Regions from separate parts of the Sporolactobacillus terrae genome, predicted to be linked through region 2. Evidence: riboswitches for the same ligand, from Rfam matches in the RefSeq annotation. Region 2 holds a riboswitch; the other holds the start of a gene.
What was found. Region 2 has a riboswitch for S-adenosylmethionine ahead of K7399_RS12655 (O-acetylhomoserine aminocarboxypropyltransferase/cysteine synthase family protein). Riboswitches for the same ligand answer to the same signal wherever they lie in the genome.
Positions count from the first base shown of each region.

Region 1: it holds a riboswitch for S-adenosylmethionine, as region 2 does, so the genes downstream of both, K7399_RS02400 (vitamin B12 independent methionine synthase) here and K7399_RS12655 (O-acetylhomoserine aminocarboxypropyltransferase/cysteine synthase family protein) in region 2, are expected to answer to the same signal.

Region 1 covers NZ_CP082837.1:528,930-533,246, reverse strand. The annotation lists gene K7399_RS02410 (N-acetylmuramoyl-L-alanine amidase) at 1-282, opposite strand, end outside; gene K7399_RS02405 (aldo/keto reductase) at 554-1,507, opposite strand; SAM riboswitch class I at 1,681-1,788, shown strand; gene K7399_RS02400 (vitamin B12 independent methionine synthase) at 1,921-3,048, shown strand; gene K7399_RS02395 (L-lactate permease) at 3,164-4,317, opposite strand, start outside.
Region 2 covers NZ_CP082837.1:2,653,200-2,657,516, reverse strand. The annotation lists gene K7399_RS12660 (NAD(P)/FAD-dependent oxidoreductase) at 1-451, shown strand, start outside; gene K7399_RS12655 (O-acetylhomoserine aminocarboxypropyltransferase/cysteine synthase family protein) at 532-1,836, opposite strand; SAM riboswitch class I at 1,961-2,062, opposite strand; gene K7399_RS12650 (aldehyde dehydrogenase family protein) at 2,280-3,776, opposite strand; gene K7399_RS12645 (Gfo/Idh/MocA family protein) at 3,904-4,317, opposite strand, start outside.

The DNA.
Region 1 (4,317 bases), 1.2 Mb from region 2:
GGGTTGGTAAACCTCAATCCCCGTTCCACCGCCTGCATTTAAATGGATCGAGACGACTAAACTGAGATTAGTGTGGCTGTTTATTTTGCGCACAATTGCAGCAAGATTCTCGTTTTGTGTTTTTGCTTGGTCATCCGTATCATCGTAGACCGTATGACCTGCTGCTCGAAGATCGTTGATAACCGCGTTCTTGATTTGCCGATTAACGACTTCTTCCTTGATAAACCCCTGAGCACCAGGAACAAAGGAATTATGTCCGGCATGAATACTGTATTTAGCCATTATTAAACAACCTCCTTCTCTTATGTGTATGCACATCCTAGGGATGCCGAAAGTTAGAACACCTATTATGTAGAAAAAGACACACATGCCTGGTGAAGCGCACAAAGAAAAAGCAGCCGCTTCAGCGAGGAAACCCCTCGAAAACGGCTGCTCCATTCTTTATTTAACCTTTTGCGGTTCTTCATACATTCAGATAATAAAATTGCGCGATCAAGCGTCCCCTGTACTGCACTTCTCATCATACTCCATTAGCATGAGACTGCTCAACTGATTACAAATTCGATGAGGCAAAGACATGATCGATCGTTTGGTAATCCTCATCCCGAAGCGCTGTAGAAACACTTGCCACATTCGCCAGCAGTTGTTCCGGTGTACGCGCCCCGGGAATCACGGGTCCGATCAGCGGATTCTTCATGTACCAAGCAAGAACAAGTTGTGCCGTTGTGACACCATAGTGCGAAGCGATCGGTTTCAGCTTTTCAACTTTTTCAACATTTCGCTTCAATTGATCCGGTTGATACAAATCAATCGTCAGACGGTGATCGCCTGCTTCAAAATGCGGCAAGTTATCCGGGTTGTAGCGTCCGGTCAAAAGTGCGGCAGCAAACGGTTCATAAGGCACAAAGGTAATCCCACGCTCCTTCAGATAAGGGACGACTTCACGCATCGCATCCTGCTGCAGCAAATTGTATTGATTTTCGACTAAATCAACATAACCGTCTGCATCAGCTTCTTTAATTTGTTCCAAGCTAAAATTCGAAATGCCGATTGCCCGAATCTTGCCCGCTTCTCTCAAACGCTGAAGCGCTCCGACCGCTTCTGCCTTCGGCGTGTCCTGATCTGGAAAATGGATATAAAAGATATCCAAATAATCGGTCTGCAGTCGTTTCAGACTTTCATCAACTGCTTGCGTCAGAAATTCAGGATTATTACTCAACGTGACAGCGCCATCCGCAGCAATTTGCTGCGCGCCTTTCGTTGCCAAAATTACTTTTTCACGATCATTGTTCTTCAGCACGTCACCGATCAGTTCTTCAGAATGACCGAGCCCGTACATAAATGCGGTATCAATCATTTCAACCTCGTGGTCAATGGCCGTTTGAACCACCTGCTTTCCCGTCTCATCATCAAGATTGGGAAACAAGTTATACCCACCAATTTTATTTGTTCCAAGCCCAAGTGGATTTACAGTTAGTTCCGTTCGACCGATTTTCACCTTTTCCATTAAATCACCAGCTTCATACGAGAATAACTTTAGCGTAAAAAAGGATGGCACTGCTTGTCAAAAATTATGCCTGCTTTGAACAGACGATCGTTTTTTGCAAATTGGCTAAAAAAGCTTGAAAAGCCAACCGATTTAGCGTAGACTTCAAGACAATCAAATCAATGAATCAATCATTCTTATCTAGAGAAGCCGAGGGACTGGCCTGATGACGCTTCAGCAACCGTCGTTTTGCGACAAGGTGCTAATCCCAGCCGGCATTTAAAACGCCGGAGGGATAAGAAGAGACCCGAACGCACAGTCTTCTTATTCCCAAATAAAGAAGACTTTTTTATTTGCTCTAAAGCACCCGGTTGATCACTTAGGTCTCCTGCATGATGAATGATTGTGCCATAAAAATTGAGGAGGATAAAGAAATGACCGTAAGCACAGCAAAAAAAGCGCCATTCCGTTTCGACCAAGTAGGAAGTCTCTTGCGTCCACAAGCATTGAAAGAAGCACGAGAAGCCTTTCATGAAGGAAAAATTGACCAAGCTGCACTGACCAAAGTCGAAGATGAGGAGATCAAGAAAATCGTCGATAAGCAAATTGCATTAGGACTAAAAGCCGTAACCGACGGTGAATTTCGTCGCAGCTGGTGGCATTTGGATTTTCTCGCCAATCTCAACGGCGTTGAGACCTATTCACAACATGAAAGCTATAAATTTAAAGGTGCAAAAACGCGTGACACCAACGTCCGCTTCGTCGACAAAGTTGCCTACAATCCGAACCATCCATTCTACGAGGCATTTACATACTTGCAGCGTATCGTACCTGAAGGCGTGCTGGCAAAACAAACGATCCCAAGTCCTACACTCTACTTCCGTGACCACCGAGATGATCAAGCGGTTAACTTCTATGAAACACGTGCCGACTTCTTAGCAGATCTCGCAACCGCCTATCGGCAAACGATCCTGCATTTCTACGAACTTGGCTGCCGCTATCTTCAACTCGATGACACGACTTGGGCCTTCCTGATCGACCGAATCAGCAATGCAAAAAGCAATGAAGAAAAAGCAAGCGCTGAACAAATCGCACAAGATGGTGTCACGGTGATCAACGCTGCAGTCAAAGATCTTCCTGAAGATTTAACGGTCACCATGCACATTTGTCGCGGCAACTTCCGCTCCACCTTCCTGTTCTCCGGTGGCTACGGACCGGTTGCTTCCTATCTCGCACAGCTTAACATCGACGGCTATTTTCTCGAATATGATAATGAACGCGCCGGCGACTTTGCGCCGCTTGGAGAAATTTTCCAAAATGGTGCTGACAAAAAGGTTGTTCTAGGTCTGATAACGTCCAAGTTTCCTGAACTGGAATCTGAAGAAAAGCTGCAAAAACGGATTGAAGAAGCAGCCACTTTTGTTCCATTAAAAAATCTATGTTTGTCCACACAATGTGGTTTCGCATCCACTGAAGAAGGCAACAAGTTAACTGAAGCTCAGCAATGGGCGAAATTAAAACGTGTTGTCACAACTGCAAAAAAAGTATGGACTGATCAATAAAAATTAACCGCACTGAATAACGAAAAATGAGCCTCTGAAATCAAATCCTTGGGATATGATTTTAGGGGCTCTTTCTATAGATTGAAGATTCTTTTTCCACTATTTCTGGTTCAGTTCAGAAAAATAAAGTGATCAGATAAGCGGCTAACCCTGCCAGAACGCTATAGAGGATGGCAGGAGCAACGGTCTTACGAATAATCTCGCCTTCTTTGCCGGCAAGTCCGACAACGGCACTTGCAGCAACGACGTTATGAATACACATCATGCTGCCCGCTGAACCGCCGATCACTTGCAAGGCCAGTACAAGCCGCGGATCAAGGCCCGCATCCATCGCAACATCAAATTGAATTGGGGAGAATGTTAGATTGGATACCGTTCCGCTTCCGGTAATAAACGAACCCAGTTCCCCAAGAAAGGGAGCAGCGGCCAGCCAAATCCCGCCAAGACTTCCCGAAAAAGCTTGGGCAATATACTCCGGCATGCTGACGAGATCCTTTGTTGTCAGTCCGGAATTACTGAATACTTGAACCATAATTAAGGTTGCAACCAAGGCAATTGCCGTTGTTTTCATCGAGCGAAGCGAAATTTTAGCACCCCATATGAACGCTTCGGCCGGTGTCCGTTGAAAAATGAGTGCCAGAAGTGCCGAAACCGTTAAGATCGTTCCTGGTGAGTACAACAGCTTCCATTCAGAATGAACTTCTTTAATCCCAAGGATGTTATTCCATGACAGGTCGAACGCAGTCGTCGCAACATGATGGATCGGCGGCACAATACGTGTAAGCAGCAGTAGAATAACTACCGCAATATAAGGTGCCCAAGCAGCAAGCAGGCTCATGGTCTGCGGTTCGGTATCTTCTTTAAAATCACTGCGAAGCGCGCCCTTCCATTCTTTTTTCGGAAGCAGCCAACCGCGCGCGGCCGTAATTGAAGCTACGGCCAGTGCTGTAATGGAAGCCAAAATCGAAACAAATTCATAGCCAAAGAAAAATGCATACGCGAGCGCAGACCATGTATATGAAAAGCCGACAACCAGCGCCCATGGGAGCATCGAACGCAACACACCTTTTTCCTTCTCCTGTGCATTGGTGAAAAAACGCGTCAGTACATAGATTAATAAAACAGGTAGAAACGAACCGGCAAAAAGATCAAGAATCGTAATGGTTTGTCCAATTTCACGGAAAAAGTCGGGGTTACTCGTAACAATGTTGCTTAAACCAACCGAAATCGGCGTACCCACCGCGCCAAAAGATACCGCTGTGCTGTCCG
Region 2 (4,317 bases):
AAAGGCAGGGACCTTTGTTTGGACAGGCGGCGTCAGTGGGAGTGCGGTTGTCCGTGATTCAGGTTTTGAAGAGCGGCGCGGTCGCGTGCGTGTCATGGATGACCTGTCGGTTCCGGATCATCCGGAGATACTGATTATCGGTGATTGTTCCGCAGTGATTGATCCAGGCAGCGGGCAACCTTATCCGACGACTGCTCAAATCGCACTGCAACAGGCAGATTGTGCTGCCTACAATGTTAAAGCAATGCTGGATGATAGACCGACAAAGCCGTTTGTTTTCAAGTTTAAAGGGACGGTTTGTTCACTTGGACGCGATGATGCGGTTGGGGAAGTCATGGGTAAAGGGTTAAAAGGTCGTCCGGCATCCGTGATGAAAAAGGTGATTGAAAACCGTTCACTGGTAAAGATCGGCGGTGTTGAAACCATGCTGAAGAAGGGCAGATTCAGTTAGGCTGCAGTCATAATATAAGGGAGCCTGCGTATGCAGACTCCCTTATGCAATAACCCCTGTAATGTAACACATCTCTTTTTTTATTTTGCTTCTACTGTATCTGGAATTTTTGCAAGTGCTTGATCCAGATCGTAGATAATATCGTCTACGGTTTCAACGCCGATAGATACACGAATCAGTTCAGGTGTTACACCGGTAACCGCCTGTTCCTCCGGTGTCAGTTCTGCATGTGTGGTGCTTGCCGGATGAATGATCAGCGACTTCGCGTCGGCGACATTTGCCAGCAAGGAGAAGAGATTCACGTTATTAATCAGTGCTTTGCCGGCTTCACGGCCTCCTTTAACGCCGAATGTAAAGATCGAGCCGGCGCCTTTTGGGAAGTATTTTTTCGCAAGGTCGTGGTACGGGTTATCTTCTAAGTCAGGATAATTAACCCATGTGATTTTCGGATGGTTATTCAAGTATTCGGCGACCTTGCGGGCATTCTGAACATGGCGTTCTACCCGAAGCGAGAGCGATTCAAGGCCTTGCAGGAATAAGAAAGCATTTTGCGGGCTGATGGTTGCACCGGTGTTGCGCAACAGCTGAACACGCGCTTTTGCGGCAAAGGAAGCCGGAGCGAGGTCTGCGTAAACTAAACCGCCGTAGCTTTTGTCCGGTGTCGTAAAGTCCGGGAACTTGCCGCTTGCACGCCAGTCGAATTTTCCGCCGTCTACGATGATGCCGCCAATCGCAGTGCCATGACCGCCAATGAATTTTGTAGCGGAATGTACAACAACATCGGCGCCAAATTCAATCGGACGAACAAGGTAAGGTGTACCGAATGTGTTATCGACGATCAGTGGAATATTGTATTCATGAGCAATGTTCGCAACGGCTTCAATATCAAGGATGTTGATTTTCGGATTTCCGATTGTTTCACCGTAAAGCGCTTTGGTATTATCCTGAATCGCATTGCGGAAGTTTTCCGGATCATCCGGATCAACGAAGGTAACATCGATGCCGAGCTTTTTCAAGGTCACGTTAAACAATTCGTAGGTTCCGCCGTACAATGTCGACGCTGCAACAATGTGATCGCCGCTGTTTGCAACATTTAAGATCGAATAGGTGATTGCTGCGAGTCCTGAAGCGGTTGCTAGTGCGGCAGATCCGCCTTCAAGCTGAGCGACACGCTGTTCAAAGACATCCTCGGTAGGATTCATAATTCGTGCATACACGTTACCCGGTCGTTTCAGTTGGAAAAAATCGGCTGCTTCATCCGCATCTTTAAAAACAAACGATGTTGTTTGATAAATCGGCACTGCACGTGCGCCTGTTGCAGGATCAGGCACCTGTCCTGCGTGGACCTGCAGCGTTTCAAATCCGTACTTGTGTTCTTCTGCCATGTGAATCGCTCCCTTTGTTCATTTCGAGTACATTAAATAAAATCTTAGAAGAAGGTGCGTGAGCAGATGATGAAAAAGCCGCTTCTCGCAGACTATTGAGAAGCGGCTTATATCGCCGATGCTAGTCTTATCTGCCAGAAATTAATCTGCTGGAATTAACACCATACACCGATGTGCTGGTTGTCGGGCTTCTCAGGGCCAGTCCCTCCGCCGCTCTTGATAAGATTCATTTAATTGAGTTAAGTTTAGCTTCGCCCAAGGGGTTTGTCAAGATAAAATAAGTAAAAAGATCGGAATAATTATATTTAAGAAAACTCAGTTGCCGATGCACTGTTCAATTGCGTGACCACGCGGCCTATCGGTTCTGAATGGCAAAAAAGAGGGTCTCAGTGTCCAAAGACAGGATGAGACCCTCTTTTTAAAATGCACTGTAATGCTCAAAATTAATAAAGACCGTCGACGTCTTCCTTGGTGCTGATATAAATATTCTTGGTTTGCGTGTATGCATCGAGAATGCTCTTGTATGTTTCGCGTCCGATTCCGGATTTCTTATAGCCGCCAAACGGAGCGCCGGCAGGGAGCTGGTTGTAGGTGTTGACCCACATGCGTCCGGTGCGTACGCCGCGAGCGACACGCAATGCTTTGTTAATATCCTTTGTCCAAACCGCGCCGCCGAGCCCGTAATCCGATTCGTTCGCCAGTTTAATTACTTCATCGGCATCTTTAAATTTAATGACAGTTGCAACCGGTCCAAAGATTTCTTCCTGGGCAATACGCATGGTGTTCTTTGCATCTGCAAGCAAGGTTGGCGCCATGAATACCCCTTTATCTAGGTTGTTGTCTGTCAGCTGGCAGCCGCCGGTAACAAGTTTTGCGCCTTCGTCCTGACCGATTTTTACGTAATCAAGAATTTGACTCAATTGATGTTTGTTGACTTGAGCGCCCATTTGTACGCCATCTTCCCAAGGGAGACCGACTTTTACTTTTTCGAATGCTTCTTTCAAAGCGGCTACAAATTTATCATAAATCCCTTCCTGAATGAAGATTCGAGAACCGGCGCAGCATACTTGACCTTGGTTGAATAGAATACCGAGTTGTGCGCCTTCAATGGCACGTTCCCAAGGGGCATCATCGAAGAAGATGTTTGCCGATTTGCCGCCGAGTTCGAGTGTTGCCGGAATGAGCCGTTTTGCGGCTGCTTCGGCAACCTCATAACCAATCTGGGTCGACCCGGTAAACGCAAGTTTAGCAAATCCTTCGTGGTGCAGCATGTAGTCGCCTGAATCCGATCCGCGTCCGGTGATGACGTTCACAACACCAGCAGGAAGCGCTTGATCAAGGAGCTTCGCGAGTTCAAGCAAACTGAGCGATGTTGAGGACGATGGATGGATTACAACCGTATTCCCCGCAGCAATCGCCGGGGCAATCTTCCAAGCTGCCATCAGCAATGGGAAATTCCAAGGGATGACTTGGCCGACAACCCCTAATGATTCTTTTAAGTTAATTGTTAATGTATTTTCATCCAGAGCGTTTGCTGTGCCTTCTTCAGAGCGGATGACGCCTGCGAAATAGCGGAAGTGATCTGCACTAGCCGGAACATCAATGTTTGTTGTTTCCCGGAGCGGTTTGCCGTTATCCAACGTTTCAACAAGTGCAAGATGTTCGGTATTTTCGTCGATCAGATCGGCAATTTTCAGCAGGATGGCGCTTTTTTCCTGAACGCTGGTGTCTTTCCATGTTTCAAAAGCCTTTGTCGCTGCTTCAACTGCAGCGTCTACATCGGCATGGCTAGCGTCAACGAATTCAGTCAGCTTTTCGCCGTTGCTTGGGTTATAGCTTGCGATCTTTTTGCCTTCCGTGCCTGTGACCCATTTTCCTCCAATATATAATTTGTATTCTGAATCTACTGCGTGTTCCAGGACTGTGTCTTGAATGCTCATTGCACATCTTCCCTTCAAGTCAGAATTTAGTGTAATTAATATCACAGGTATATTGTAATACAGACATATAAAAATTAAAAAGAAAACGCTCTCTTATTTTAAAAACTATGATTTGAGCGAATCTGCCTCATTCAAATGGATAACGGATTCCCCATTGATCACGGATGTTGGTCATCATCTGCATGACATCGTTTGTCAGACGCGCAGTCTGTTCCGTGATCGCTCCGCTGACCGCAGCATTCATGTGATCATATTCATAAACCATTGCTTTTGCAGTACTGCCGGCTTTGATCACTTCCGTGCGACCATCCGGATAAGTGATGGTTGCTTGGTCTGCTCTTGGAAAGTTGTCCACGGTAATGTAGGCTTTATCGCCGGTCACAATACCACGTTTCGGCAGCTTTGCGCGCATGGTTAAAGTGACGACCGCCATCTCGTCATCCGGATTTTTTAAAATAATTCCCGATTGTTCATCGACACCGGTCTCAAACGGTTTAACCGTTGTTAAGATTTCATCAGGCTGACTGGTTAAGAAGAAGCG